DNA from 4 places in the Shewanella sp. BJSY2023SW005 genome. Region 1 is predicted to be linked to each of the others. Evidence: predicted binding sites of a transcription regulator. Region 1 holds the regulator's gene; each other region holds the start of a gene.
What was found. Region 1 encodes sigma-54, which starts transcription at its own class of promoters, with help from an activator protein. Its sites were predicted from a motif close to GTTGGCACGNNNNTNGNNT; they were not measured.

Region 1 (7,746 bases):
AGCGATAAATTGTACGCAATTGAGGATAAGCACACAACTGAATCAATAGTATCGCGCCGTGATACTTTCAATTTGTAGCAAATACGGCGAAAATGCACGCCAGAATCCGTAGCTTTGTTTACTGCATGTTATTCAATATTTTCTTGCTGCTCGCCGGCTTGTCCGTCCTGGTCTGGAGTGCCGATAAATTCGTTTATGGTGCCGGGGCTTTTGCCCGTAACCTGGGGTTACCCCCCATGTTGATAGGACTGACCATAGTGGCCATGGGCAGTTCGGCCCCTGAGATGTTCGTCGCCGCCAGCGCCTCCATGGCCGGCATGCCGGACACGGCCGTGGGTAATGTGCTGGGCTCCAATGTCGCCAATGTCAGCTTGATCCTGGGGTTGACCGCTCTGCTTGGGGCTATTGCCGTCAGCTCCAGGACCCTGAAGCGGGAGATCCCCATGATGCTGGGTGCCACAGTGCTGGCGGGTTACTTCCTGCACGATGAGTATCTTAGCCGCAGCGAAGGGGTTATTTTACTGGCGCTGTTCTTCGGCCTGATGGGCTATCTTATCTGGCATGCGCTGACCAATAAGACCAAGGATCCACTCGCCGACGAAGCTGATGCCGAGATCCCCAAAGATGTGCCCACTGCCAAGGCGGTACTATGGTTGATAATAGGCTTGGTACTCTTGCCGCTGTCGGCGGATTGGATGGTGGACGGTGCCGTAGGCATCGCCAAGTCTTTTGGACTGTCTGATCTGGTTATCGGTCTAACCATCATTGCCGTAGGCACCAGCCTGCCGGAACTGGCGGCCTGTGTGGCCGGTGTGCTCAAGAAAGAGGACGACCTGGCCATAGGCAATATTGTCGGCTCCAATCTGTTTAACATACTGGCGGTACTGGCAATACCCGGCCTTATCGCCCCGGGCGTAATCGATGCCGCGGCGACCGGACGCGACTTTTATATGGTTTTGGGCACCAGTTGTGCCCTGGCACTTCTGGTGCTGAGCACAGGCAAACAACGTGAACTCAAACGCTGGCACGGTGCCTTACTACTGATAAGCTTCATCGGCTATCAATACAGCCTGTTTCAATCCCACTAGCGATGAAGGGCAAAAAGACGAGAGACAACTATGGCAGAAGCTAAGCAACTGCGCCAATGGGGCCGCAGAGTAATAGATATCGAGAAACAAGCACTGGACAACCTGTACCAGTTTGTTGATTCCCCCGAATTCGCCCAAGCCTGCGAACTGATCCTCAACTGCAGCGGCAAGGTGATAGTGATGGGGATGGGGAAATCGGGCCATATAGGCAACAAGATTTCTGCCACCCTCGCCAGCACGGGCACCCCGGCATTCTTCGTTCACCCGGGCGAAGCCAGCCACGGCGACCTTGGGGTGTTGAGTGAAAACGATATCGTATTGGCTATCTCCAACTCGGGAGAGTCCAGCGAAATTCTGACCCTGATGCCCGTCATCAAGCGCCAGGGGATCCCTATGATCTCCATGACAGGCAAGCCCGAATCCACCATGGCCAAGCTGGCACAACTGCATCTGTGCATCAAGGTGCCAGAAGAAGCCTGCCCCTTGGGGCTGGCGCCGACCTCCAGTACCACGGCCACCCTGGTGATGGGTGATGCCCTGGCGGTCGCGCTACTGCAAGCCAAGGGCTTTACCAAAGATGACTTTGCCCTGTCGCATCCCGGCGGCGCTTTAGGACGCAAGCTGCTGCTCAAGGTCAGTGATGTAATGCACAAAGGCGAAGAACTGCCGCTGGTCACAGAAGATATCTGTATAACCGACGCCCTCTATGAGATCTCCAAGAAGGGCCTGGGTATGACCGCCGTGGTCAATCAGCAGAAGCAACTCGTGGGTATCTTCACCGATGGTGATTTGAGACGTGTCATAGACGCCGGAGTCAACCTGCGTACTACAAAAATCAGCGACGTCATGACCCGTGATTGCATCACCAGTGGTGACAATATCCTCGCGGCGCAGGCGCTGAAGGTGATGGACGAGAATGACATCAACGGTCTTATTGTCATCAATGGCGCCAATGAGCCGATTGGAGCACTCAATATGCTGGATATGGTCAAGGCGGGGGTTATCTGATGAGTCATCAAGGTTTTTACGGGCCCATAAGCGAAGATAACTGGCAAAGAGCCGCCAAAATCAAACTGCTTATCTGTGATGTCGACGGTGTCTTCTCCGATGGCCGCATCTATATGAGCAACAGCGGCGAAGAGCTGAAGGCCTTCCATACCCGCGATGGCTATGGGGTGCGCTCGCTGCTGTCCTGCGGCATTCAGGTGGCGGTGATCACCGGCCGCAAGTCCCAGATAGTCGAAAACCGCATGACGGCCCTGGGGGTAGACAAGATTTATCAAGGCATAGACAACAAGCTGGAGCCCTATGAGGCGCTGCTTAATCACTATGACCTCGAGCCTGAACAAGTGGCCTATATAGGTGACGACATTGTCGACTTGCCGGTGATGAAGCAAGTTGGGCTGGCGGTTTGCGTAGCCGATGGCCATCCTTGGGTAAGGCAGCACTGCCACATGGTCACTCAGATTGCCGGCGGCCATGGTGCACTCCGGGAGCTGGCGGATCTTATCCTGCTCAGTCAGGACAAATTTGAAAATGCCCACGGAATGAGTATATGAATAGGGTCACCCTGGCCATTATTTTGTTTTTCTCCACTGCACTTATCCTTTACTGGCAGGTGCAGAACAAGCGTAACGCTCAACAGAGTGAGGCGCCTGTGGATGTGGTGCGGCCTGACTTTGTCGCCGATGACCTGCGCTCGGTCAACTTTGATGAGCAGGGCAATGTCGCCAGTAGGGTCGCCGCAGCGCACATGGAACATTATGAAGCCAGTGAAAAGACCTTCTTCAACCAACCGGTTTATCTGGTCTATCCGGACAAGGGCGAGGCACAGTGGCGTCTGTCTGCCAACGAGGGCAGGCTCAATCGCAAGAGTAACCGAGTTGTACTTGAAAATAATGTTATCATCGACGCCATTAGCCCCAATGAACCGATCCAGAGCCTGAAAACCAGTTATGTGGAGCTGGATCTGGACACCATGATCATGACCTCAGATCGCGAGATCCTGATCGAAGGCAAAGACTTTAATATCAAGGGATCCGGCCTGTACGCCGATCTCAATGCTCAGCAAGTGAAGCTGACCAGTCAGGTGAAAGGAACCTATGAAACCAAGTAAGCTTTTTATCGGTGCCCTCTTGTGCATCACAAGCCTGTCGGCAGTGGCCATTGAAGAAGATCTGCTGCAAAAAGTGGAGATCAGCGCCGCCAATCAGTTTGCCGATATCAAAAACAAGCGTGTGGTATACGGCGGGCCTGTCACAGTCACCCAGGGCAGTTTGAAACTGCTGGCCGATGAACTCACGGCTTACACAGAAGACAAGAGTGGCGAGCGGATCCTGGTGGCCAAGGGCTCACCCGCTACCTATACCCAGAAACTGGAAGACGGCCGTCTGGCCAGTGCCAAGGCCAAAGAGATCCACTACAACATAGACAGTCGTATCATGACCCTGCTGGGCCAGGCCAAAGTAGAACAAGACGGCAGCGAAGTAACCGCCGAGAAGATAGTCTACGACATCAACAAGCAGCAGCTGGAAGCGGAAAGCAGCGGCAAAGGCCAAGACAGGGTAACCACTGTTATCCAGCCGGAAAACTATCAGGATCTCAACAAGAAAGAACAGCAGCAGGAGCCGCAATGACCAGCACCCTGACGGCACAGAATCTGGCAAAGAGTTACAAGAAACGCAACGTCGTCAAAGACGTCAGCCTGTCGGTCAATACCGGCCAAATCGTGGGGCTGCTGGGCCCCAACGGGGCTGGCAAGACCACCACCTTCTACATGGTGGTTGGGCTGGTACAGAGTGACAAGGGCCGTATCTTCATTGACGACGACGAGCTGACCCTGGATCCCATGCACCTGCGAGCCCGTAAAGGCATAGGCTACCTGCCACAGGAAGCCAGTATTTTCCGCAAGCTGTCGGTGCATGACAACATCATGGCCGTGCTGCAAACCCGCAAAGAACTCAACAGCGACGAGCGCGAGGAACAACTCGAACAGTTGCTGGAAGAATTCCATATTACCCACATACGTGACAGCCTGGGGATGTCCCTCTCCGGCGGCGAACGCCGCCGGGTGGAAATCGCCCGGGCATTGGCCGCCAATCCACAGTTCATTTTGCTGGATGAGCCGTTCGCCGGTGTGGATCCCATCTCAGTTATCGATATCAAGAAAATCATCGAACAGCTTAAGTCCCGCGGTTTGGGGGTGCTGATCACAGACCACAATGTTCGCGAAACACTCGACGTTTGTGAGCGAGCCTACATAGTCAGCCATGGGCAGTTGATCGCCGAGGGCACACCCGCTGAAATCTTGGACAACCAGCAAGTGCGTGCTGTGTACTTAGGCGAACAATTCAGGCTATAGTTAGGATCATGTCATCCGGTGGCAATTCCGGGTATTATAGTTTGTTATTATTGAATTTTTTCCTTGAAAAATAACGAGTAGGGATTAGCGGTATAATGAAAGCGTCACTCCAGCTCAAACTGGGTCAACAGTTGACCATGACACCTCAGTTGCAACAGGCTATTCGCCTGCTGCAACTGTCGTCCCTTGAGCTGCAGCAGGAAATCCAGGAAGCCTTGGAAGCCAACCCTCTGTTGGAAATGGCCGAGGACAACCAGGATGACGCTATCGACGACAACCACAAGGAAAACGACGCCGGCGAGTTGAGCGCCAAGCAGGAAGATGGTTCCACGGTAGAAACCTCAGAGGCATTGAACAATGAGTCTATGCCGGATGAGCTGCCTATGGATACCACCTGGGACGAAGTCTTTACCGCCGCCAGCGCCTCAGGGCCGGCCATGGGCCGTGAAGATGATATGCCCTTCCAGGGTGAAACCAGCGAAGGTCTCTATGAACATCTGGAATGGCAGAAGAACCTGACCCCGTTTTCCGATACCGACGACGCCATTGCCACCGCCATTATTGATGCCATCGACGAGCAGGGCTATCTGACCCAGAGCACAGAGGAGATCCTCGAAGCCATGGGCAACCCTGAGATTGAGCTCGATGAAGTCGAGGCAGTACTCAAGCGGATCCAGCACTTTGACCCTGTCGGCATCGCCTCCAGAGATCTGCGCGAATGCCTGCTGATCCAGTTGCAACAGTTCAACACCGACACCCCACATCTGGCCGACGCCCGCTTGTTGATTGACGAACATCTGGATCTCATTGCCGCCCGTGACTTCCGCACCCTGATGCGCAAGACCAAGCTCAAGGAAGATCAACTGCGTGACGCCATCAACCTTATCCAGAGTCTCAATCCCCGCCCCGGCTTGCTGGTGCAGCCGATGGACGAGGAATATGTGATCCCTGATGTCAGTGTCTGGAAGAAAAACGGCCGCTGGGTAGTAGAACTCAACCCGGACTGTATGCCCAAACTCGGGATCAATCAGCAGTATGCTGCCATGGCCCGTAGCGCCCGCAGTCAATCAGACAGCCAGTTTATTCGTGGTCATCTTCAGGAAGCCAAATGGTTTATCAAGAGCCTGGAGAGCCGCAACGACACCCTGCTCAAGGTGGCCAACTGTATAGTGCAGTTCCAGCAGGGATTTTTTGAATATGGTGAAGAGGCCATGAAACCCATGGTGCTCAACGATATTGCCGAGGCGGTCGAGATGCATGAATCGACCATCTCCAGGGTCACCACTCAAAAGTATATGCATACCCCTAGGGGAATATTTGAATTGAAGTACTTCTTCTCCAGCCATGTCGGCACCGAAGATGGCGGAGAATGCTCTTCCACGGCGATCAGGGCTTTTATCAAGAAGCTCGTGGCAGCGGAAAACCAGAAGAAGCCTTTGAGCGACAGCAAGATGGCGCAACTTCTGGCAGAACAGGGAATCAACGTTGCAAGACGCACCATAGCCAAGTATCGCGAGGCTATGATGATACCACCGTCGAACCAGCGTAAGAGTTTATAAATCCACAGTTGGAAATTGGAGGAATCTTTCTATGCAAATCAACCTGACAGGACATCATATCGAGATCACCGACTCACTGCGTGACTACGTGGAAAGTAAGTTTTCTAAACTTGAACGCCATTTCGAACAGATCAATAATGTGCACGTTGTGCTCAATGTACAAAAACTGCAACAGATAGCCGAAGCCAAGATCCACCTCACAGGCGGCGAAGTCTATGCAACTTCTGAACATGCCGACATGTATGCCGCCATCGACGTTCTGATTGATAAATTGGATCGTCAGGTCATTAAACACAAAGAAAAGCTGACAAAACACTAACGATGGAACTGAGTACCATCCTGCGGCCGGAGTGCACTACCTGTGCCACTCCGGGCAGTAAGAAAAAGGTACTGGAGCTGATTAGCGATCTCGCTAGCGCCCAGTACCCCACCCTTTCCTCTCAAGCGATTTTTGAAAGCCTTTTGGCCCGCGAAAAGATGGGGAGCACAGGTATAGGTAATGGTATTGCGATTCCGCATGGCAGACTACCGGACATTACAGAGCCGATTGCCGTGCTGGTCAAATGCGAAGAGCCTATCGCCTTCGATGCCATAGACAACCAGCCGGTGGACATACTGTTCGCCCTCCTGGTGCCCGCAGATCAATGTCAGCAACACCTGAGTACCCTATCCGCCATGGCTGAAAAGCTCAGCGATAAGGCGATACTCAAGCAGTTGCGAAAATCCAGCGACGAAACAGAACTCTATCAGGTGATCACAGGATGAAACTCGCCATAGTCTCAGGCCGCTCCGGTTCCGGAAAATCCGTTGCCCTCAGGGTACTCGAAGACCTGGGTTACTACTGTGTGGATAATCTCCCCCTGCCCATGATTGGCAGCCTGTTGGAAAACCTCCGTGGCAGCAATGATCTGGTCGCCATCAGCATAGATGTGCGCAATATGCCGGATCAGGAAAAGGTGCTGGAACAACAGTTGGCGGCCTTGCCGGAAAACACCCAACTGACCAGCTTCTTCCTCAACGCCTCCGATAAAGTGCTGCTGAAGCGCTACAGCGAAACCCGCAGACTGCACCCCCTGTCCAAGAGCAAAGTCTCACTACAGGATGCCATCAAGCTCGAAGGCAAGCTGCTGGAACCCATGTCGAAACTGGTGGATCACTACATAGACACCTCGGCGCTGAACATCTATGAACTCAGTGACACAGTGCGGGAAATTCTGCTTGGCAGTGTCGATAAAGAGCTGGTGATCAACTTCGAGTCGTTCGGCTTTAAGCATGGTATGCCTCAGGAAGCCGACTTCATGTTTGATGTGCGCTTTCTGCCCAACCCTCACTGGGAGCCGGCGCTCAGGCCACTGACCGGGCTGGATGAAGCTGTGCAGGAGTTTCTCAGCCGCCAGCCACTGGTGAACAAGTTTATCTGGCAGATAGAAAATCTATTGGAAACTTGGCTGCCGCACCTGGAACGCAACAACCGCAGTTACCTCACCATAGCCATAGGCTGCACCGGCGGCCAGCATAGATCTGTCTATGTCGCTGAGCAGCTCGCCAAGCGTTTTGGCAACAGCAAACACAAGGTACAGGCCCGTCACCGGGAGCTGAGTAATGGCAAAGGTTGAACGGGAAGTCACCATAGTCAATAAGCTGGGCCTGCATGCCCGCGCCGCCACTAAGCTGGCGGTGCTGGCCAGCGAGTTCGAAGCCGATATCACCCTGATCCAAGGCGAGAAAAAAGCCTCGG
Region 2 (7,746 bases), on a different contig from region 1:
CTCTGAGCTGGGCGTAGGCTGTGGTCACCCCTTCATTGAGTTCTTCGAGCTGTTGGGTCACCGCCGGGCTTTTGCAGCTCTGGTCGAGGCCTTTACGCAGCAAACTTATCTGGATTTTCAGGAAGGACAGCAGTTGCCCAAGAGAATCGTGTAGCTCCCTGGCGATAACCGCCCGCTCTTCCAGCAGGGCCAGCTGTTGGCGTTGTTCGGAGGCGTTGTGAATCACTATCGAGCGAGCCAGCATGATGGCGAAGTTTTCAAACAGGGGCACATTGATATCGTGCTCGCCTATCACTTCCAGAAAGCCGAGTTCCTGTTGTTCAAACTTGAGCGGAAACTGCATGGTCTGTCCGGATTGCGGCCAGATATCCTCGTCGGTGGCGATCACCTCCATGGCATCTTCATCCTGCTGAATAATCAGCCGCAGATGTTGCAGGTGCTCATACTCCTTGAGTTGCAGCAGCGACTGCCGCATCACCTCGAAATTGAGTTTGCCCGAATGCAGCAACACCAGATTGTCATAAAGAAATTTGAGCTCACGGTTGGCACGGGTCAACGCCAGGGTCTTCTCCTTCACCTGAGTTTCCAGGTTGCCGTAGAGAGTTGCCAGCTCCTGAGCCGTACTGTCGAGGGCATCGGAAAGAGCGCTGAGCTCAATATATTCCGTCTTCGGCATTTCGACGGCAAAGTTACCCTTGGAAATAGTGTTGGCCGATTCCATCATCTGTTGCAGCGGCACCACCACCTTGCGTTTGGTAAAGCGCACGGCGATAAAGGCAATCAGCAGCATCAACCCCAAGCCCACTATCTGGCTGACGGCCAGCAATCTTAGTTTGAAGGCGGCGTGGTGCTCCATCTCCAATACCAGCAAATCTATGGTATCGACAAAGTCTTTCAGCGAGGAGGCATAGTTGCGCGAGTCTTCCTGCTCTATGTAGTACTTCATGACCTTCCACTTGCTGATCACCAGTTGGTATTGCTGCCCGAGCCTGGCCGGCGATGACCAGTCCATAGAGCGTACCAAGGCATCTGAGTAGAGGGTGTTTTCAAATTCGCGAATTTTTTGCAGCGCTTCTTCACTGCCGGAGTTGGCATAAAACATCAGCCGGTAGCTCTGCATTCGCAGGGAGCCGGAAGCGTTGATCGCCCTGGCATCTCCCAGGCTGTAAGACAGATTGATAATGGCAAAAGTGGCCAGACCGCTTGAGAGCAGGATAAGGGTCAGCATTAAGCCTAAAATGGTAGAGGTCAAACTGCCTCGTTTCATGAAATATTCACTCACTTTTGCTAAGATTTCCTCAGTCCCTGCAGCATTACTCTCGATTATCGGAAAGAAAACGCGCCGATAAGATTGTCGAGAATAAAAAAGGACTTGGGTCTCAGAGTTCTACATTAGCCAGCGCTTGAATACATTAACAAGAGTACAAAAATGTGAACAACATCGCCTTCACATTTTGATCTGGCGCAAACTTCGCTCCGGATACCCCCTAAGAGGTATATTTTTGGCGTATTCAAGCGGCTACTTTTGACTTTGGAGATGTCGTGGTTATTGCAAATAACGATAAAGTAACACGGAGATGAGATGGTGAAAAAATTAAGCCAAAAATCCTTTGCACTCAGTGCATTGGTCGCGGCAAGCGTAATGGCTGCCGGTGCGTTTGCGAGTGACAAGACCGAGCCTCGCAACGAAGTCTACAAAGACAAGTTCAAAAATCAATATGCCAGTTGGCATGACACTGCAAAGAGTTCTGAAATTGTTGACGTATTGGCAGAAGATCCCAACCTGGTGATCCTGTGGGCCGGTTATGGTTTCGCCAAGGACTACAATGCTCCTCGTGGCCACATTTATGCCGTGACCGATGTGCGCAACACCCTGCGTACCGGTGCGCCAAAGAGTGCCGAAGATGGTCCAATGCCAATGGCTTGCTGGAGCTGTAAGAGCCCGGATGTACCTCGCCTGATTGAAGAGCAGGGTGAAGATGGTTACTTCACCGGCAAGTGGGCCAAAGGTGGCCCTGAAGTGGTTAACGCCATAGGTTGTGGCGATTGTCACGAGAAAGGTTCGCCCAAGCTGCGTTTGGGCCGTCCTTTTGCCGAGCGCGCCATGGAGACCCTGGGTACGCCATTTGATAAGGCTTCCCGCAAAGACAAGCAATCCATGGTTTGTGGCCAGTGTCACGTAGAATACTACTTTGAGAAAGTGGAAGGCCGTAAGGGCTTTGTTAAGTTCCCATGGGATCAAGGCACTACAGTGGAATCCATGGAAGCTTACTACGATGCCATCGAGTTTGCCGACTGGACTCACGCTCTGTCCAAGACTCCTATGCTGAAGGCACAGCACCCAGGTTATGAAACCTGGCAGCTGGGGGTTCACGGTAAGAACAACGTGACCTGTGTTGACTGTCACATGCCGAAAGTAACCAACGACAAGGGTCGTAAGTTCACCGATCACAAAGTGGGTAATCCGTTCGACCGCTTCGAAGAAACCTGTGCTCAGTGCCACACTCAGAGCAAAGAGTTTATGGAGAACCTGACTGCCGAGCGTAAAGCCAAAGTTAAAGAGCTGAAGCTGAAGGCTGAAGATCAAATCGTCAAGGCACACTTCGAAGCTGCTGCCGCCTGGAAAGCCGGTGCGACCGAAGCCGAGATGAAGCCAATCCTGACTGATATCCGTCATGCTCAATGGCGCTGGGATTATGCTATCGCCTCTCACGGTGTCGCGGCTCACGCTCCTGATGAAGCGCTGCGGGTACTGGGTACTGCGGTTGACAAGGCTGCCAATGCCCGGGTGAAACTGGCGCAGCTGCTGGCCAAGAAAGGTATCACAGAGCCTGTCGCTCTGCCTGATATCTCCACCAAGGCCAAGGCTCAGGCTGCTCTGGGTATGGACATGAAGAAGATGGTTTCCGACAAGGAAGACTTCAAGAAAAATGTTCTGCCTAAGTGGGATGCTGAAGCCAAGAAGCGTGAAGCAACCTACAAGTAACAGTCGTTAACATAACAAAATGAAAAATCCCCGCACCGCGGGGATTTTTTATCTTACAAGCCAGCAGTGGTAGCCAGTGAGTGATTACAGGCTTATTTGATCAGCTTAAGCAGAGCCTTAAAGCGTTCACCTTCTGCCTGATGTTGCAGTTCAAACAGTAAAGATTCGCTGTTGTTGAGCCTGGCTCCCTGCTGCTTCATCATCTCTATTCCCAAGCGTTTGTTGCTTTCACTGCGGGAGCTGACGGCATCGGCTATCAAGTGCACATAGAAACCCTGCTCGATAAGATCACCACAGGTTTGATAGACACAGACATGGGTCTCTATCCCGGCCAGCAGTACCTGTTTGCGGCCCGTGCTCAACAGTGCCTCACGGAACGCCGGGCAGTGCCAGCCACTGAAGTGATGCTTGGCAATCGGCGAAGTGGTCTTGGATAGCAGGGCAGCCAGCGACTCTGTCGTAGGGCCGAGCTTCTGTGGCAACTGTTCCAGCCAGAGCACTGGGATATCAAACAAGGCCGTGCCTTCTATCAGCATGGCCAGTTGTTGATGCAGCTGTTCACTCTTGTCCATTATCTGCGCCAGTTTGCCCTGAACATCCACTATGACCAGCACACATTCTTCCGCTTTTAACATCTTGTTCTCCTTTAGGTTGGTCTTAGGACAGGTGCAAACGAGTCCTTCTTTCTCTCCAGTCAACGACAGGACATTCAGTTAACGTCAGTACAGGGCTTAAGCCAATAGGCCTTAGGTCGTAGATGATTGCGCTTTTTTTGTGCGCATAAGCCTTACTTGCACTTAATTGGTGCATATCTGCAGCTCTTAACCTGGCCCGTAAAAGCTAACTCTTTATAAAACAAAAAATTAACATTTTGGCCTGATGCTTGAATTGCTTTTGGCATAACACCAATACAGCAAGGCGATTCTGGAGGTCTGGATGAAATTAGTCAGCGCAATCATTAAGCCGTTCAAGCTTGATGATGTCCGCGAAGCGATTGCGGGCATAGGCATTGAGGGGATGACGGTCACCGAAGTAAAAGGTTTTGGCCGACAAAAGGGGCATACAGAGCTCTATCGGGGAGCCGAGTATCAGGTGGACTTTCTGCCCAAGGTTAAGCTCGAGATTGCCACCAAGGCGGAGAATCTTGAGCACCTGCTGGAGGTCATCACCAACGCCGCCCATACCGGCAAGATAGGTGACGGCAAGATCTTTGTGACAGATCTGGAACAGGTTATCCGTATTCGTACGGGCGAAACAGACACAGAAGCGCTGTAAGGGGGAGAAGATGGAAGAACTGAGCAAATTGGGTACTACGGTCACAGAGCTGCGTTTTGCGCTGGACACCTTTTACTTTCTGATCTCCGGCGCGCTGGTGATGTGGATGGCGGCGGGTTTCGCCATGCTGGAGGCTGGGTTGGTGCGTTCCAAAAACACTACAGAGATACTCACCAAAAACATCTGTCTCTATTCAATCGCCTGTATCACCTACCTGATAGTGGGTTACAACATCATGTATGTGGACAATGGCGAGGGCGGCTGGCTGCCGAGCATCAGCACCTTGATAGGATCTCAAGCTGCTGACGCCGACCATGCGCTGGAGTCTGATTTCTTCTTCCAGGTGGTATTTGTGGCTACAGCCATGTCGATTGTTTCCGGCGCCGTGGCCGAGCGCATGCGCCTGTGGGCTTTCCTGGCATTCAGCCTGGTAATGACGGCAGTCATCTATCCGGTGGAAGGTTACTGGACCTGGGGCGGTGGTTTCCTTTCCGAAGCCGGCTTTGTCGACTTTGCCGGTAGCGGCATAGTGCATATGGCCGGTGCGGCCGCGGCCTTGGCCGGCGTCTTGCTGCTGGGGGCCCGTAAAGGTAAATATGGCGCCAATGGCCAGGTTAACCCTATCCCGGGATCCAACCTGCCGCTGGCAACCCTGGGGACTTTTATCCTCTGGATGGGTTGGTTCGGTTTCAACGGTGGTTCTCAGTTACTGGTCTCTGATGCCGAGAATGCCAGCGCCGTGGCCAAAGTCTTCGTCAACACCAATTCGGCGGCGGCCTTCGGCGCGGTATCTGCACTGATCGTCTGTAAGATGGTGTGGGGCAAGGCCGACTTGACCATGATACTCAATGGTACTTTGGCTGGTTTGGTGGCTATCACGGCCGATCCATTGTCGCCCTCTCTGCCTATGGCGGGTGTGATAGGCCTGGTAGCCGGCGGTTTGGTGGTGTTCTCCATCGTGGGCTTTGACCGCATCAAGGTAGATGATCCTGTCGGGGCTATCTCGGTGCACGGGGTCGCCGGTTTCTTCGGTTTGATGATGGTGCCTCTGTCCAATGCCGATGCCAGTGTGACAGGGCAACTGTTTGGCGCTGCGGTGATCTCTGCCTGGGTGTTCCTGGCGTCATTGCTGGTGTGGGGCGCCTTGAAAGTGACCATGGGGATCCGGGTGACCGAAGAGGAAGAATACAACGGTATGGACGCGTCGGATTGCGGTATCGATGCCTATCCTGAGTTTGTGACTGTCAAGAGCGCCAATTGATAAGCCAAGAACGCCAGTTGAAAGGCCAGGCACGCCAGCTGATAAGCCATGAGTGTTCTTGAGAGACCAGGCAAGCTTCCTTTATCTTTAAGCCATCTCTTGTGAGGTGGCTTTTGGTTAGAGCTGGCTTTGGGGTTACCGGCCTTGTTGTTACCTGGCTTGGGGGGAGTCGGCCAGGAAAAGCGCATTTTGCGGCTATGGCGCTTGATGACAGACGCTCTTGGGGGCAGACTGAAAGCAGAAACAGCCTGGAGCCTAAGGGGATGGCGATGAAGACTCTCAGTGTAATGAAGCTGACCGGTACTTTTCTCTGCACTTTGTGCAGCACCTTGCTGTGGCTTGGCAATGCCGAGGCAGGTCAAGTGGTGGTTCGTGATGCCAGTGAGCCCTTCGATGCCTTTGCCGTCAGGGATGAATTACTGCGTCAGCATGAGTGGCAGGAACTACTGCGCTCGCAGCAGCAACTGGAGATCCTCCGCAGCCTGCCTGCCATATGTGTTCCTTACATGCGCCCCTATCGCTACTTTTCCTGCGATGGCCATTTTTATCGCCCCTATCTTTACCGGCAACAGCAGCTCTATATAGGGATCCCCAAGCCGGGTTTCGAAGTTATCGCTCCCGGGAATGAAGGCTTGAACTAGGGGATATTCACATTTTGTCACCCTTTGGCGCGGCAGGAGTGGCCAGTCTGACTTAAGCTTTCAGTAAAGAAGCCTTAACTCAGGAGGCCTTATGTTCTCAGGCACTTTCTCAAGCGCTTTCTCCGGCTCTCTCACTCGTGTTCTCTCTGGCGCTCTATCCGCTACCATGTTGAGTCGCTTAATTGGTGCGGTTTTGCTGCTGCTATTTTGCGGTTGCAACAGTACCCCGGTGCCAAGCAAGATGGCCCTTGGCAGCCTGTTTCAGGATAACCAATTCAAAGAGGTTGGGAATATCCCCGAGCCCGCCGAATTATTCGCCTTGCCTACCGAGGCGGTGCAGTTGCTCAGAGGTGCCTATAGCCGCAGCGCACTCATCTCCAATCAGGAGTTGGCCCACGAGTGGTTGGCTGACTATATCCATGCCGACAAGGGCGGCTTTCGCTATCAGGACAACTACACCCGCACCGCCGCCGAAACCTTTCACGACAGGGCCGGAAACTGCATGTCACTGGTGATCCTGACGGCGGCCATGGCGCAACAACTGGGGATAGAGGTTGAATTTCGTGATGTGGAAGTGCCCCCGGTCTGGGATCGTCAAGGCGCCTTTTATCTGGTCAATGGTCATATCAACCTCAAGCTATACCCGCCCAAGAATAATCATGTCTTCCATGTCACCGAGCGTTCCATCCTGGTGGATTTCATGCCAGAGCGTGCTGTGCGCAGCTATAAGGTCAATAAGATCAGCCAAGGTACTGTGGTCGCCATGTATTACAACAATGCGGCGGCCGAGGCATTGATCAATGAGAATTGGGATCTCGCATACGGCTTGCTGAAAAAGAGCCTGCAACAGCAGAGTCTGTTTATTCCGGCGCTCAACAGCCTGGCGGTGCTCTATCGCGCCAGGGGCATGGAACAGATGGCCGAGCGGGTCTACCGCTATGCGTTGACGCTTGAGCCGGAAAACATGACTACCCTCTATAACCTGGCGGTCATGCTGAGCAGCCAGGACAGACTGGATGAATGGGCCGAAGTGCACAAGGTACTGGAGCTTGCCCGGATCCGTAATCCTTATTATTACTATGATATGGCGCAACAAGCCTACATGGATAGCCAATATGACGAGGCACTGAGTTGGTATCGAAGAGCGATTGAGAAGGCGGATTATCGTCACGAGTTTTACTTTGGTTTGTCTAGAACCTATTGGGCAAAAGGGGACTCCGACCGGGCGAAGAGCAATCTGCAAAAGGCGTTGGCGCTGGCCGGTGACGGCGAGCAGAAAAAACGCTATCAGGCCAAGTTGCATGCGATGGAAGGGCATTGATTCAAAAGCTTGGCTGAAAGAGTGGGGTTATAAAGGCGCAATTAGTTGCAGCCAAGCTGCAGAGTAAAAAGCCCGATGCTGACATCTGCATCGGGCTTTGTTGCTTTTGGGCTATGAGTTGCTTTCTGGCTATAAGTTTCTCTCTACCTGAAAGTTGGCCTTAAAGGGCATCTAAACTCAGCGCCTTATCACGGTAACTCAAGCGCACCATCTGCCCCATATCCTTGAGCTCAACTGCCCTGACACCATAGGGCGGCTTTAA
Region 3 (7,746 bases), on a different contig from region 1:
CAAGCCTATGGCCACCGCCTCCAGCGACAGAAGAATACTGGCGACATAGACCACAAACATGATGGGGTTCTTCAGCTGCACTCTGGGGTCCAGCTTGGTCAGCGCGCTTAGCAGCGTTTGCCTCAGCATGGCGGCATCTATCTGCAGCACGGGATGACGCTTGTTGCAGCCTGTCTCTCTTGGATGATCTGGCGTTATATCAAAACTGAAGGTTTTCATTGTCTGTTTCTCCCTGAATTCATTGAGCTGTCGGCAGTGCTTGCGGCAACGGGAATGTCAGCTGCTCGGCCACAGGCCCGAGAGTCAATGCCGGAATAAAGGTCAAGGCGCCAAAGAGCAAGAGGGTTCCCAGCAACATGCTGGCAAACAGCCAGCCATGGGTGGGCAAGGTGCCTGGGCCTGCCTCTTGGGCGGGTTTGGCAGCCATACTGCCGGCTATCATCAGCACAGGTAGGATCACGCCAAAGCGCCCAAGTAGCATGGCCGCCGCCAGCAGAAGGTTGTAAAAAGGCGTATTGGCGTTGAAGCCACCAAAGGCGCTGCCGTTGTTGTTGGCCGCCGATGACAGGGCGTACAGCAGCTCGCTGAAGCCATGGGGGCCGGTTTCCTGCAGCGACTCGGGAGAGAGCACCAAGCCAAGCGCCGCGCCGGACAGCACTATCACAGGCGAACAGAGCAGAGCCAGACAGACGAGTTTCATCTCCCGGGTTTCAATCTTCTTGCCCAGATACTCGGGGCTGCGGCCTATCATCAGTCCGGCAATAAACACTGTCAGGAATACAAACAGCAAGATGCCGTAAAAACCGCTGCCAACGCCGCCGAAGATCACCTCGCCAAGTTGCATCAACCACATGGGCATCATGCCGCCAAGCGCGGTAAAGGAGTCGTGCATGGCATTCACCGCGCCACAAGAAGCTGCCGTGGTGACAGTGGCAAACAGGCTGCTTGCTCCGATGCCAAAGCGAGTCTCCTTGCCTTCCATATTGCCGGGGAAGTGAATGTCGGCCATCTGCTGCAGTTGCAGCTCAGAGTGATTTATCCATAGGAAGGCCGCCACAAACACCAATGCCATACACCCCAAAATACTCGCCCCCTGGCGCCAATCCCCGGCGCAGAGACCAAAGGCGATAACCAGGCTGCAGGGCAACAGGAAAATACTCAGCATCTGCAGCAGATTGCTCAGCGCCGTGGGATTTTCAAAGGGGTGCGCCGAATTGGCACCAAAGAAACCGCCGCCATTGGTACCCAGCATCTTAATCGCTTCCTGGGATGCTACCGGCCCCATGGGCAACAGCTGTTGTTGCCCTTCCAACCCGGTCACCGGCAGATAAGCGGCAAGATTCTGAATGACGCCCTGCTGCACCAACAACAGGGCGATCAACAAGGCCAGAGGCAACAGCAGATAGAGGTTCACCCTCAGCAAATCCAACCAGGCGTTGCCGAGCATAGTCTGCCCCTTGGTTGTCAAGGCTCTGATAATGGCAAAGGCCACCACCATACCCGTGGCGGCCGAGCAGAAGTTCTGCACCGTCAGCCCCGCCATCTGGCTGAAATAACTGAGACTGGTTTCGCCCGAATAGGCCTGCCAATTGGTGTTGGTCACAAAGCTGATTGAGGTGTTGAACGCCAGTTGCCAATCCATCCCCGGCAGGTTTTGCGGGTTAAGCGGCAGATGTTGCTGCAACAGCAGGATAAGCATCAGGAACAGGGCGCCAAGGGCGTTGAAACACAAGAGCGCCGCCGCATATTGGCGCCAGTTCATCTCCTCAAATACCGCGGCCATACCGGACCATAACGCCGCCTCGCGTTTGAAAGGCTTTTGATGCCGGATCAATAGCGCCAACGGCTTGGCCAACAGTAGGGATGCCGCCAACAAGAGCCCTAGAAAAATCGCCGGCAAGCCTAAGGATTCCATAGTCAACATAGTCAGAAATCCTCTGGATGCATCAGGGCAAAAAACAGATAGCCAAATAGTCCCAAGGCCAGCAGCAAAGCGGCCCACTCCATAACAGCCATAATGAATATCTCCTGAAAAAGACTTTAATTTCAGAGTCAAAGCTTATGAAAACCGGTATAAAAACGGGGTGTAAATATCCGCAGGGTTTGTATAAAAGCTGTATAAATGAGCGGGATTGGCATTGCACTACTGCCAAGATAAACGGCATATACACTGCATAAAGGCAGTAAGCCATGACATGGCAGGTTAAGTTACAGGGACAATGTATTGCGAAGCAGCGGTTAAATCAGCGGCGAGACAAACCATGGATTGCGGGCGCCATCAATGACAGCGCCCGGGTTAAGAAGTTACAGAAGGGCGTTAATTTGTCGCGCCAGCCAATCGTAGTAAGGCGCTCCACCATGGAACCAATCATGTTGGCCATCGGCATAAACCAGCTCTGAAGCATAGACCAAAGGATCGGTTATGGTTTCGTTGAAATGACGGGCGGCGTGCAGGAACTCAACCCCCATCTGATCCCAGACATATTCCATGGCATCCATATAAGCCATCACAAATGGTGCCATTGACTTGGACTCTTCAAAATACTCAACGAACGGGGTATCTGAGATCACCACAACTCTGTGCCCCTGCTCTTTGAGCCTGAACACTATGGTCATCTGCTCCTGCATCTGTTCATTGAAGAAGTCGACATAGTCGCTGAGTTCAATATCCTTGAGTTTTTCGGCTCTGGAATTCCGCATCCATTCAATAAACATGGAAACTGTCTGATGCGTCTGTAGCCCTATATTGGTCAAGACAACTGAGTCTGCGAGTTTCTCCGATTTTACCAAAGCATCCAGGTTGGCCAGGATCGGCTGCCAGAGCTTTCTCGAATCGGCACTCTCCAGCGGTACCATGATGTCACTCTCCGGACTCAGTACAAATTTATGCTGGGCAAATCCCGAGCCATTCATCACCATGCCACCGCAGAAAGCTTGCCCCAGATGTTCAAACGCCTTGGCCAGTTTCCCCATATGGCTGTCGCCAATCAGTGTCAGGGTATCGGCCGTGACCTTGGCACCTGTGGCGGTTCTTTGCAAGGCATCTAGCAACTCTTCGTCACAATCGGCTTCAAGGTGATTGGCAACCAGGTTTTCCTCGCGGGCCAACGCCTTGGACCAGTGACGCATCACATAGCCGACCCCCTCTTTGGAAACAGTGCGCCTGTTGTCCAGAAACCGGAAATCTGCAGGCAAGGAGGTAGTGATCAACTCATAGGAGGGAAAGTAACTGGCATCGGCGACATCCTTGCAGAAACTGCCGGCGACGGCCCGTAAAACAGACTTGGAATGACCATTGGCCACCAACACATGTTCTTCAGTGGCCGTGGCTGTCAGGGGCACAGGAGACACAGTCAATATCAATTTCAGCTTTGGATTGATGCACTTGAGTTGCTGCAACAGCCGGTCGAGATCGATATAGACCTCTTCGTAATCAAAGACCTTGAGCCGGTAACAATCAGGGTCAAACTCGCCCAGTTTGACTCCAGGACAGGAGGGATAACAAACCCCATTGGGATCGATCCAGGTTTCAATCAGCCCCAGAGTGAAAATAAAGCTGCTACTTGCGGCAATATGGCGTTTGGTTTCGGCCACGACCTTGCGACGATATTCGAGCAATGCCTCCCGGGAGGAGTAGCCTTCCTTGCTTGTCGGCAGCAGTAAGTCGTAATAGCGTTGGTTTTCTTCATCAAAATAGATGCTGTACTGAGCCAGTTCCTGTTCCCCCTTGATAAACCATTGCAACAAGGCACGGGCGTTATACAGGTTGCCGAAGGCAAAACTGGATGTCACATCTGGATTTAGCTCACTGCGCAGATAAGAGTAGTTATGCTGTTCCAGCCAATTCCCTATGTGCTGGGCAAAACAGGAACCTGCCGAAGAGAGTTGTTGTTTGGTATCAATGGGGAGCCTGGGGATAAGCTCACGAAAAAGCTCAGTCTCGGGCCGAATATCCGCCACCGCTGAACGCCAAAAACGCTCCTTATGAACGGGATCATAAGGTAAAGAATGCTCCATGCTACTGCCTCCAATGCAAAATATTCCTCTACCGCCACCACGGTACAGCTGTGGTTACCCGATCCAGTGCGCGGTATAGATTAATTGCGACAGGCAACCAAAAAGAGACATTATTTAACACTTTCATAAACTTGACGTCTACATCAGCAGATCACATATTGCAGATGTGGGGCAGAAATTTACCAATTAAAAGGAGCAAGCCAAGCACGGTTTTGGGAAACAAAGCAGACGTTTTGGCAACAATGCTGGTATAGCCGTTGTGATTACGCCTTGTCAGAGCCACAAAAAAGGGCAGTCGCTGCTGCCCTTTTGGTTGCATCTTTAGGTTTCAGAACGGCTTATGAATGCTGCTCCAGCCATTCGCGTACCGGCCGGAAGCTGCGCCTGTGCTCAGGCAAGACACCGTGTTGACTCAAGGCTTCGAAATGCGCCTTGGTGGGGTAGCCCTTATGGGCAGCAAAACCATACTCAGGGTGGCGACTGTCAAGCTCGGCCATCTCCCGGTCGCGGGTGACCTTGGCTATGATAGAGGCGGCGCTGATGACAGGGATCAAGCCATCGCCCTTAACCACTGCGGCCGAAGGCAGGCCAAAATCCGGGGTCCGATTACCATCTACCAAGACTTTCTCGGGACGCACGTTCAAGCCCGCCACGGCGCGCTGCATCGCCAACATGGTGGCATGCAGTATGTTGAGCTCATCGATTTCCGCCGGGCTGGCTCGACCGACTGAGACCGCCAGCGCCTTGGCCAGGATCTCTTCATAGAGGGCATCGCGTTTCTTTTCGCTGAGCTTCTTGGAATCATTAAGGCCGCTAATTGGATTGGCGGGATCCAGGATCACCGCCGCGGTGACCACATCGCCGACCAAGGGGCCACGCCCCACTTCATCTACCCCAGCGACCAGCCCCTGGCACAAAAGCTGCGCTTCGGCTTCCGAGAGTTGCTTATAGACTGTCATCTTTCCTCGGCTTTTTTATCGAGCAAGGCCACAACCGCCTGGGCCGCCTTTTCACTGGCGTTGCAGGCCAGCAGGCTGTGCAGCTTAGTAAACTCGGCCAGCAACGGCCGGTTATCTTTATCCAGCAATTTACCCACCTCTTCGGCTATCCGCTCGGCAGTGCAATCGTCTTGGATAAGCTCCGGCACCAACTCCCTTCCGGCCAACAAATTGGGCAAAGAGAAGTGGTTTATCTGCATCATCCGCTTGGCAATACGGTAAGTGATAGGGCTGACCCGATAGCCAACCACCATGGGGCGCTTGACCAACATGGCTTCCAGCGTGGCGGTGCCCGATGCCAACAAGATGGTATCGCTGGCAGCCATCACTTCCCGAGAGCGCCCTTCCGTCATATGAATTTCCAGATCCGGCGCATAGGTTTCCAGTGCGGCAAGAAACTGCTCGCGGCGTTTTTCATTCACCAAGGGGGTAATAAACTTGAGATCCGGATAGCGCTGTTTCAGCAGCCTGGCCGCCTCCACAAAGGGTTGGGCCAACATCTTCAGCTCACCACCACGGGAACCCGGCAGGATAGCCAGATATTCGGCTTCGACTTTCAAGCCGAGTGCTTCTCTGGCAAGACGCTTGTCATTCTCCATCGGGATCTCATCGGCCAGAGTGTGACCGACGAAGGAGCAAGGCACCTGATGCTTGTCGTAGAAGGCTTTTTCAAACGGCAGCAGTGACAGCACCATGTTGGTAGCGCGGGCGATTTTGAAGATCCGCTTAGGGCGCCAGGCCCAGACCGACGGGCTGACATAATGCACCGTCTTGATCCCGTGCGCCTTGAGCTTGAGCTCCAGGCCGATATTGAAGTCCGGGGCATCTATACCGATAAAGCAATCCGGCTGCAGCGCGGTTATCTGTTTGACCAGACTCGAGCGTATCTTCAGCAATCTGGGCAGGCGGGAGAGCACCTCGGCAATTCCCATCACGGCCAACTCTTCCATGGCAAACAGCGACTCGAATCCGAGAGCTTCCATGCGGGGGCCACCGATACCGATAAAACGGGCGTCCGGATAGCGCTGTTGCAATGCTTTCATCAGGCCGGCACCTAAAATATCGCCGGAGATTTCTCCGGCGACCATTGCAAAGACTAACTTTCTATTTTGTGTCATTCGTTCTCACTGTATCAGCGAATAATTCCTCGATTCGAGGAGGTCACAAAATCAACAAATGCTTGTACCTGTGGCTCTTTTGCGGCGTCCTCAGCCATGGCGGCGACGGCCTCTTCCAGAGTCAGGCTGCTGCGATACAGGGTCTTGTAGGCCCGGCGCAGCGCTTGCTGGGTCTCTTTGGCAAAACCACGGCGCTTCATGCCTTCCATATTCAGACCACGTGGTATGGCCGCCTGGCCAGAGGCCATCACGAAAGGAGGCACGTCCTGCAGCACCAAAGAGCAACCAGCGGTAAAGGCATGGGCACCTATGTGCACAAACTGGTGCACCCCTGTCATACCGCCGAGAATAGCCCAGTCACCCACATGGCAATGACCGGCAATAGAGGCGTTATTGGCCATGATCACATTGTCGCCCACCACGCAGTCGTGGGCGATATGCACATAGGCCATAAACAGGTTATTGGAGCCGATGCGGGTCTCGCTGTTGTCCTGCACCGTACCCCGGTGAATGGTGACAGATTCACGGATGATATTGTTATCACCCATGATAAGCCGGGTAGGCTCACCGGCATATTTCTTGTCCTGGCAATCTTCACCAACGGAGGCAAACTGGAAAATCCGGTTGCCCTTGCCAATGATGCTGGGTCCCTTGATAACCACGTGGGAACTGATCCAGCAGTCATCGCCGATCTCCACATTCGCCCCTATGTAGCTCCAGGGACCGATAGTGACATTTTTACCTATCTTGGCTTCGGGGTGAACGAAAGCTAATTTATCTATCACTTGCTAATCTCTCTGCGGGCACACATGATTTCGGCTGAACACACCAGCTCACCATCCACTTTGGCCTCGCCGTAGAAAACGCCAATCCCGCGGCGTTCCTTGATCATCTTCACTTCAAAGTGCAGTTGATCACCTGGCTCAACAACCCGCTTGAAACGAGCATTGTCGATACCGGCAAAATAATACAGCACGTCCGGAGACGGCTTGTCGCTCATGGTCTTGAACGCCAACAAGCCGGTGGCCTGCGCCATGGCTTCCAGAATGAGCACGCCAGGCATAACCGGCTGCACAGGGAAGTGTCCCTGGAAGAAAGGCTCATTGATGGTGACGTTCTTGATCGCATGCAGAGTTTCACCCGGAGTAAAATCCAGTACTCTATCGATCAACAAAAATGGATATCTATGTGGCAGGTAAGCCAAAATCTCTTTGATATCCATTGTATTTAATTGATTAGACACGAACTCGTTTCCTCATGCCGCTTAACGCACAGCGGTATTAATCTTGGGGTTTAACGGTTTTTTCCAGGGTTTTGACCCGCTGGAACAGCTCGTCCAACTGACGGAAGCGAACCGTATTTTTACGCCACAGCCTGTTGGGCATGGCCACAGTGGCCGAGGAGTATACCCCAGGTTCACGAACATCGTTAGTAATGTTGGTGCTGCCAGTGACGTGCACCCCATCCGTAATGCTCAGATGACCGGAAATCGCGCAGTTGCCACCAATAATACAATGTTTACCTATAGTCACGCTGCCTGCCAGTACTGTGCAGCCGGCAATCGCAGTGTTGGCACCTATGATATCGTTGTGAGCTACCTGCACCTGGTTGTC
Region 4 (7,746 bases), on a different contig from region 1:
TATAGCCAGGAAGGGTTTGCCGACCAGCCCGGTTAAAGAGATACTGCAGCAAGCTGGAAAACTCTGCCACTTCACCTGGAGAATAATGGCGGACCTCTGGATAAAAACTGAGCACAAATGTAGCAAAATCAGCAAATTCCGCGATTTGCTTCAGATCATACTTATTTAACACTTGTATCAGATAAAGTGGGCTCCAATGTGACAAATTGCCGATATCAGAAAATACTGCCAGGTTACGACGGTGGTATTGTTGCCACACAAGTTCCAGACTGTTCCATTCTTTAGCACAACGCCAAGCGAGATAAGTATCAGCCAACCACTCGTGGTCCAATTCAGACAACTCAGTAGGCAGAATGTTTCCCTGCAAGCGCTTTACTTCCAGATGCCCCAATTCATGCCACAGGGTTAGTTGCGGCTGATGCTGTAACAAGAGTTCATGGTTTTGGCCATTCCAGATAGCAGTTTGACTTTGTGGGAGATAGTGCGGCGCCCAGAGAACGATACCGGCAACGCTTTCATCTTCGACGGGCAGAGACATGGCGCCTCTCATTCCCAGTGCATCGAAGAAAGCCTTTTGAGACAGGGGCAGTTGTTGTTTGACTCTATCGGGGAGTTGTTGCAGACACAGTGACAGTTCCGATGGCGGGCATATCAAGGCTTGTTTTGGACCTACATCAGCCCAAAACAAGCTTCCCGATAGCAACACCGCCATCAACATCAGGGCTTGGCCATAATATTCTGAATAATGGCGGTAGTGGAGATACCATCTTCGAACCCCAGCACCTTGACACTGCCACCGGCGGCGATCACCTCTTCACCTCCGGCTATCTCCTCCACCCGGTAGTCGCCCCCCTTGACCAGGAGATCGGGCAGCAATCTAGAGATCACTCGCTGCGGTGTATCTTCACTGAAAGGCACCACCCAATCGACAGCGGCCAGCCCCGCCAGTACTGCCATTCGCCGCTCAAGACTATTGACCGGACGCCCCTCGCCCTTGAGCCGTTTAACCGAAGCGTCATCATTGACCGCCACAATCAATCTATCGCCCAAGGCACGGGCTTCTTTGAGGTAACTGACGTGCCCGGCATGGAGTATGTCAAAGCAACCATTGGTCATCACCACCCGCTCACCTCTGAGCTTGGCTTGCTGCATGGCGTACAGCAGTTGATCTTCGCTGACCACACCAAAGCCTGATTCTCCCTGATGTTGAGCCAGGGCCTCGATGAGTTCAATGCGGCTGACTGTGGAAGTGCCCAGTTTGCCAACCACCACACCGGCGGCGGTATTGGCAATGGCACAGGCTTGCGGCAGGTCGCTGCCGGCCGCCAAAGCTGTGGCGAGTGCCGAGATCACAGTATCTCCGGCGCCGGTCACATCATAGACTTCCCGTGCCACTGTAGGGATATGCAGCTCATCCCCTTCGCTGGTGATCAGTGTCATACCCTTTTCAGAGCGGGTAACCAGAATCGCTCCCAGTTGATGCTTGCTAATCAAAGCCTGGGCCTTGGCCACTAGATCGGCCTCAGAGCTGACAGTACCCACCACAGCCTCAAACTCACTCATGTTGGGAGTAATTAAACTGGCACCGGCATAACGGCCGAAATCGCTGCCCTTGGGGTCCACCAAGACACTGATCCCCTTGGCTCTAGCCTTGGCGATAAAGGCCTGAGGCTCAAAGATGGCACCCTTGGCATAGTCAGACAGCACCAGCACCTTGCAATCGTCCAGTAGAGCTTCGCTCTGCGCCAATAGCGCCTGGCTCTGCTCCTGGGCAAAGGTCTCTTCGAAATCCAAGCGAATAAGCTGTTGGTTACGACTCAGTACCCGCAGTTTGGTGATTGTGGGTTTATCTTCAACCGTCAGCCACTTAGGCTCCACTCCTAGAGTACTGACACCTGTATTCAGGGCCGATGCGGCTTCATCGGCTCCGACAATACCGGCCAGTTGCACCGAGCCGCCCAGCGCCGCGATATTCAGCGCCACGTTGGCTGCTCCGCCGGGCCTATCCTCTATCTGATTGATACGCACCACAGGTACAGGCGCCTCGGGTGAAATACGGCCGGTTGGGCCAACCCAGTAACGGTCGAGCATCACATCACCAACCACCAGAACCTTGGCTTTTTCAAATGGGGGCAGAGTTACCTTCATAACGGACTTGTCTTATTAGGCAAAATAAACCCCGATTGTACCTAATTTTCACACTGAATTGGGTTAGAATATGCGGTAATTTTTCCTGTAAACGGGTTTATCGTTTTGGTAGAGAAAGCACAATTTTCCGCTCACTTGTATCACCCTAAATTCTGGTTGCTGTGGCTGGCTGTCGGTCTGGCCAGGCTGACCCTCCTGCTGCCTCTCAAGTGGCAGATGAAGCTTGGCAGTGGCATAGGTCTGCTGGCAATGAAGCTGGCCGGAAGCCGGGTTAACACCGCCAAACGCAACCTGGAGTTGTGTTTTCCACAAATGAGTGAGGCCGAGCGAGAGACGCTGCTCAGACGTAATTTCCAGGAAACCGGCAAAGCAATTTTCGATACCATCAATGCCTGGTGGTGGAGCAACGACAAAGTGCAGAAGCACATGCAGATAAAGGGCCAGGAGCATGTGGAGCAGACACTGGCCGCCGGTCAGGGGGTTATTCTGTTTGCGGTTCACTGCTTGCCGCTGGAAATGGGTGCAAGAATATTTGGCCAATTTCAGCCCGGGGTTGGTGTGTACCGCCCCCACAACAACCCTGTAATGGAATATCTGCAGGTGAAGGGCCGTTTGCGTTCAAACAAGGCGCTGGTTCCCAAGCGGGATCTCAGGCAGATGGTGCGTTGCCTGCGTAACCCTGATGTCATTTGGTACACAGCAGATCAGGACTTTGGCCGCTCCAGCGCCATCTTTATCCCCTTCTTCGCCGTTCCCGATGCTGCCACCATTACCGGCGGCACCACCTTGGCCAAGCTGGGTAAAGCCAAAGTGCTGCCCTTCTTTGTTGAGCGCAACGCCGACGATACGGGTTACAACATAGAGATCCAGGCGCCGCTGGATAACTTCCCCGGCGAAAATGAGGTGGAAGACGCCAAACGCGGTAACGGCATTGTCGAGCAGTTGATCAGCCGTAACCCGGCGCAGTACATGTGGCTGCACCGCAGATTCAAGACCCGCCCCAATGAGAGCGATCCCTCGCTCTATTGAGAAAGTAGCCGTAAAAATGCCGACTCAAGGTCGGCAGTTCTTCGTTCTTCGCTTTTTTCAGTCTTCAGAGGGCAATCTCAAACCAACCCGGCTGACTGTCCCTTCCTGCACCTCGGCGACTATCCAGTCCAGCCCTTGCCAGAGGAATTGATCCCCCACTACAGGGTGACTACCGAGTTGCTGTAGCAGTAAGTCGGCAACCCGCATCTGCTCATATTCGGGTTCCAGCTGCATGCCGTAAATCGGTGCCATATCGGCCAGCATCACATCCACTGAAATAAAGAAGTCACCAAAGAAGCGGGGCGCCTCGCGTTTTTCTGGCGCCTCACTGAACAGCTGACTCAGAGGCTCTAAATCGTCCTCTTGCCCCAGCACACAAAGAATGTCATCGGCCATCAGCCTGGTACTCCCCGAAGGGTGCAACAGTTCGTTATTGCGAAATACGGCGGCAATCCGGGTTCCCGCCGGCATGGCAAGACGCCTCAGAGGCTCACCGATACACCATTTGTTTTCACTGAGGCGATAGACAAATATCTCCCATTCACTGGTGGGATAAATTTCCACCCCGGCGCGGGAAATAGGTGCCGGTTTGGGTGGCAACTCCACCTTGGCCAGCTGCGCCGCCTTGGACAAGGTACTGCCCTGCAGCAGCAAGGAAACCATCACCACGAAGAAGGCCAGGTTGAAGTAAAGCTGCGCTTGTGGCAGCCCCGCCATCATGGGAAATACCGCCAGAATAATGGGCACAGCGCCGCGCAGCCCGACCCAGGAGATAAACCATCTGTCTCTGTCATGGAAACTGCGAAACGGTAGCAAACTGAGCCAAACCGCAATCGGCCGCGCCAGAAAGATCATCCCGAACGCCAGTGCCAAACCCGGTAAGGCGATATCTTTCAGATCCGATGGCGTCAGCAAGAGTCCCAGTACCAGGAACATGCCTATTTGACTGAGCCAGGTCATACCATCGAGCACATTGAGAATCGAGTGTTTGCCACGGGTCGCCTTGTTACCGAGAAATAGACCCACCAGATAAATAGACAGAATACCACTGCCTCCCAGGGCATTGGAGATGGCGAAGATCATCAGTCCGCCACTCAGCACCAAAATGGAGTAGAGGCCTTCCGGCAATTGATTGCGATTGATGACCTGCCACAACAGCCAACCGCCGCCGACACCGAGGATCCCGCCCAGGCCAAACTGTTTGATAAAGCTCAGTGCCAGATAGCTGCCCGAGAGTTCATCGCCACTGCTGCCGAGAATGGCAATCAGAGTCACGGTCAAAAACACAGCCATGGGGTCGTTACAACCGGATTCGATTTCCAGTGTCGAACCGACACGCTCATTCACGTTTTTGCCTTTAAGCAGGCTAAATACCGCCGCGGCATCGGTCGAACCGACAATGGCTCCCACCAACATGCCCTGGAGTAAGTTGAGATCGAATAACCAGGCAGCCAACAAACCTGTCAGTGTGGTGGTTAACGCCACCCCAAAAGTGGCCAATGACAAGGCCGGCCACAATGCCACCCTGAAACTGGCAACCCGGGTACGCATGCCACCATCGAGCAGAATAACCGCCAGAGCCAGGTTACTGACCAGATAAGCAACTGAATAGTCATTGAATACTATGCCGCCTGGGCCATCTTCACCGGCAAAGATACCCACAGCCAGAAATACCACCAAAATAGGAATACCGAGTCGCGAAGACAATGGGCTGAGCAGCACGCTGACTGCAATAAGCAAGGCCCCGACAAGGAAAAAGCTGTTGATGATATCTGCGTTCAAATGACCCTCCAGTTGAAAATGCGGGGAAGCTAATAAAAGAGAAACCTGGCTCTAACGAGACTCCGGAAAACACGTGGGTTACAGACGGGATTATATCATTAATTCGGGTTATTTTTCAGTAGAAACAGTTGACTTATTTTTACTTCCAGCGAAAAAGACTAGTAAAAGAAGCCAGGTAAACCCTTAAAAAATGGAAAATTTACCTAGAAAACATCAAATCTTGACCCAAAGAAACATAAACTCAAATTAATGAAAAAAACTTTATTTTTTCAAATAACTAAAGAATTTGAAATCCAAGAATTCTCGTCAAGATATCAGCTATAGCTTTCTGGCAAACAGTCAGTGTCACAATGACAACCAACAATGTTAAAAAGACACTCTAAATGCAATCAAAATGACACCATCAAAAACACACAAACAAATAATGCACTGATTAAACACAAGAATAAAAGTTGGCACGTTCGCTGCTCTATGTAGGAAAACCTATCAAATAGACTTTGTCAGAGGGATGCCAATGAGCAGACAAAAATTCACCCTGATCGCACTGTTACTTGTGTTGGTCGCTTCTTTCACTGTACTTATCAGTATCGGCAGTGAAATCTATCGGGAAAAACCACCGATTGCCGATGTCTATAGCGACAGCCAGGGCCAAGTGGTTTTCAGCGGCAAGGACATAGAACAAGGGCAGCTGGTTTGGCGCTCCATGGGCGGACATCAACTTGGCTCAGTCTGGGGCCATGGCGCCTATGTGGCTCCGGATTGGACCGCAGACTGGCTACACCGTGAGGCCGAAGCCTGGCTGGATATTCGAGCCAAGGAGACATACAACAAGCCTTTCAATAGCCTGGACAAGAGTGCTCAGGCCGCATTGGAGCAAGCTTTAAGGGACGATTTGCGCCATAACACTGTCATTACAGACGAGAGAGGTCACACCCGGGTGGTGCTTTCCGACACCCGTATCGCCGCCATGGCGCAAGTGAGTCAGCACTATCAATCCTTGTTTGGTGACGATCCCGCGCTGAATGAGCTGCGGGAAGCCTATGCGATGAAAACCAATACCATAGGATCTGCCGAGCGCCGTCAGCAGCTCAATGCCTTCCTGTTTTGGGGCGCTTGGGCCGCAGTGACCGAGCGCCCAGATGCCAATTACAGCTACACCAATAATTGGCCCTACGATCCACAACTGGGTAACACACCGACATCAGACAATATCGTCTGGTCGATTCTGAGCATAGTGACTCTGCTGGCCGGTATCGGAGCCCTGGTTTGGTATCATGCCGCCGGCAAACATGAAGCCCTGCCGGCTCCCGCCACTGAAGATCCCCTGTTCAGACACAAACCCACCCCTTCACAAAAGGCCACGGGTAAATACTTCATTACCGCTATCGGCCTATTTCTGCTGCAAATACTGCTCGGTGGCGTCACGGCGCACTATGCGGTTGAAGGCCAGGAGTTTTACGGTATTCCCTTGAGTGAGGTCCTGCCTTATTCAGTGACCCGCACCTGGCATACTCAACTGGCAGTATTCTGGATAGCGACGGCCTGGCTCGGTACCGGGCTCTATATCGCACCGGCGCTTTCCGGCCACGAGCCCAAATATCAACGCTTCGGTGTCAACCTATTGTGGGTCGCTCTGCTGGTCGTGGTGCTGGGCTCCATGGCCGGTGAATGGCTGGGGGTACAACAATACTTCTCACTGGACAACAACTTCCTCTTCGGTCACCAGGGTTATGAATACATAGATCTCGGCCGGGTGTGGCAACTGCTGCTGTTGGCCGGATTGATGATCTGGCTGGCGCTGGTGAGCCGCGCCATGTTGCCCGCCCTGAAACAGGAGTCTGAGCTAAAGCCTGTGCTCTGGGTACTCTACGCCTCCTGTGTTGCTATCGGCCTCTTCTATGGTGCCGGGCTATTTATGGGTAAACACACTAACCTTGCCATCGCCGAATACTGGCGTTGGTGGGTAGTACATCTGTGGGTTGAAGGCTTCTTTGAAACCTTTGCTACCTCGGTTATCGCCCTGATGTTTGTGCGTCTTGGCCTTATCCGTGCCCGCAGTGCCAATGGTGCGGTACTCTTCTCTACCCTGATCTTCCTGACCGGAGGCCTGATAGGCACACTGCATCACCTCTATTTCACCGGCACACCCACTTCCGTCATCGCCTGGGGCGCTATCTTCTCGGCGCTGGAAGTGGTGCCTCTGGCCCTTATCGGTTTTGAAGCGGTGGAAAGCTATCGCCTGCGCCGGGCCGCTCCCTGGATGCAACGCTATCACTGGGCCATCATGTTCTTTGTTGCCACCGCTTTCTGGAATCTGGTGGGCGCCGGTGTACTGGGCTTCCTGATCAATCCACCGATTGCCCTCTATTACATTCAAGGGCTGAATACCACGGCCACCCACGCCCACGGCGCCTTTATGGGAGTCTACGGCATGTTGGGGATAGGCCTGATGTTGTTCTGCCTGTCAGGACTTGCCGGTAAACTGCGCTGGGAAGACAAGTGGCTCAAGGGGGCATTCTGGAGCCTGAATCTGGGGCTGGCCGCCATGCTATTCCTGTCATTGCTGCCGGTGGGCATAGTGCAGTTCTTTGCCGTGCTGGATCATGGCTACTGGTTTGCCCGCTCGGCAGAGGTGATCCACAGCCCGCTGGTAGAACGCCTGGTATGGATGCGGATGTTCGGTGACATCATCTTCTCCGTCGGTGGTTTATTGCTGGGCGCCTTCCTGCTGGGATTGTTGCGACAGGCGGTCAAGGCCAAACGCTTGGCCATTGCTACCAGTCACTA

Region 2: a site for sigma-54 is predicted at 3,857-3,875, ahead of glnK (P-II family nitrogen regulator). Genes of this name have one in related genera too.
Region 3: a site for sigma-54 is predicted at 4,240-4,258, ahead of ACMHXI_RS03440 (GSCFA domain-containing protein). Genes of this name have one in related genera too.
Region 4: a site for sigma-54 is predicted at 5,411-5,429, ahead of ACMHXI_RS21340 (nitric-oxide reductase large subunit). Genes of this name have one in related genera too.

The regions. Positions count from the first base shown of each region.
Region 1 is NZ_JBKORJ010000023.1:28,974-36,719, reverse strand. It holds gene ACMHXI_RS06335 (calcium/sodium antiporter) at 126-1,088, shown strand; gene ACMHXI_RS06330 (KpsF/GutQ family sugar-phosphate isomerase) at 1,119-2,096, shown strand; gene kdsC (3-deoxy-manno-octulosonate-8-phosphatase KdsC) at 2,096-2,647, shown strand; gene lptC (LPS export ABC transporter periplasmic protein LptC) at 2,644-3,204, shown strand; gene lptA (lipopolysaccharide transport periplasmic protein LptA) at 3,191-3,724, shown strand; gene lptB (LPS export ABC transporter ATP-binding protein) at 3,721-4,449, shown strand; gene ACMHXI_RS06305 (RNA polymerase factor sigma-54) at 4,545-6,008, shown strand; gene hpf (ribosome hibernation promoting factor) at 6,040-6,327, shown strand; gene ptsN (PTS IIA-like nitrogen regulatory protein PtsN) at 6,330-6,773, shown strand; gene rapZ (RNase adapter RapZ) at 6,770-7,624, shown strand; gene ACMHXI_RS06285 (HPr family phosphocarrier protein) at 7,611-7,746, shown strand, end outside.
Region 2 is NZ_JBKORJ010000027.1:24,462-32,207, reverse strand. It holds gene narQ (nitrate/nitrite two-component system sensor histidine kinase NarQ) at 1-1,267, opposite strand, end outside; gene nrfA (ammonia-forming nitrite reductase cytochrome c552 subunit) at 1,583-2,986, shown strand; gene ACMHXI_RS08445 (hydrolase) at 3,079-3,621, opposite strand; gene glnK (P-II family nitrogen regulator) at 3,923-4,261, shown strand; gene ACMHXI_RS08435 (ammonium transporter) at 4,272-5,522, shown strand; gene ACMHXI_RS08430 (hypothetical protein) at 5,792-6,163, shown strand; gene ACMHXI_RS08425 (tetratricopeptide repeat protein) at 6,330-7,484, shown strand; gene ACMHXI_RS08420 (DUF4785 domain-containing protein) at 7,645-7,746, opposite strand, start outside.
Region 3 is NZ_JBKORJ010000017.1:62,138-69,883, reverse strand. It holds gene kdpB (potassium-transporting ATPase subunit KdpB) at 1-129, opposite strand, end outside; gene kdpA (potassium-transporting ATPase subunit KdpA) at 239-1,924, opposite strand; gene kdpF (K(+)-transporting ATPase subunit F) at 1,927-2,016, opposite strand; gene ACMHXI_RS03440 (GSCFA domain-containing protein) at 2,305-4,017, opposite strand; gene rnhB (ribonuclease HII) at 4,356-4,976, opposite strand; gene lpxB (lipid-A-disaccharide synthase) at 4,973-6,133, opposite strand; gene lpxA (acyl-ACP--UDP-N-acetylglucosamine O-acyltransferase) at 6,148-6,918, opposite strand; gene fabZ (3-hydroxyacyl-ACP dehydratase FabZ) at 6,915-7,376, opposite strand; gene lpxD (UDP-3-O-(3-hydroxymyristoyl)glucosamine N-acyltransferase) at 7,414-7,746, opposite strand, start outside.
Region 4 is NZ_JBKORJ010000066.1:2,565-10,310, forward strand. It holds gene ACMHXI_RS21320 (hypothetical protein) at 1-718, opposite strand, end outside; gene hldE (bifunctional D-glycero-beta-D-manno-heptose-7-phosphate kinase/D-glycero-beta-D-manno-heptose 1-phosphate adenylyltransferase HldE) at 718-2,148, opposite strand; gene ACMHXI_RS21330 (LpxL/LpxP family Kdo(2)-lipid IV(A) lauroyl/palmitoleoyl acyltransferase) at 2,254-3,177, shown strand; gene ACMHXI_RS21335 (potassium/proton antiporter) at 3,235-4,959, opposite strand; gene ACMHXI_RS21340 (nitric-oxide reductase large subunit) at 5,474-7,746, shown strand, end outside.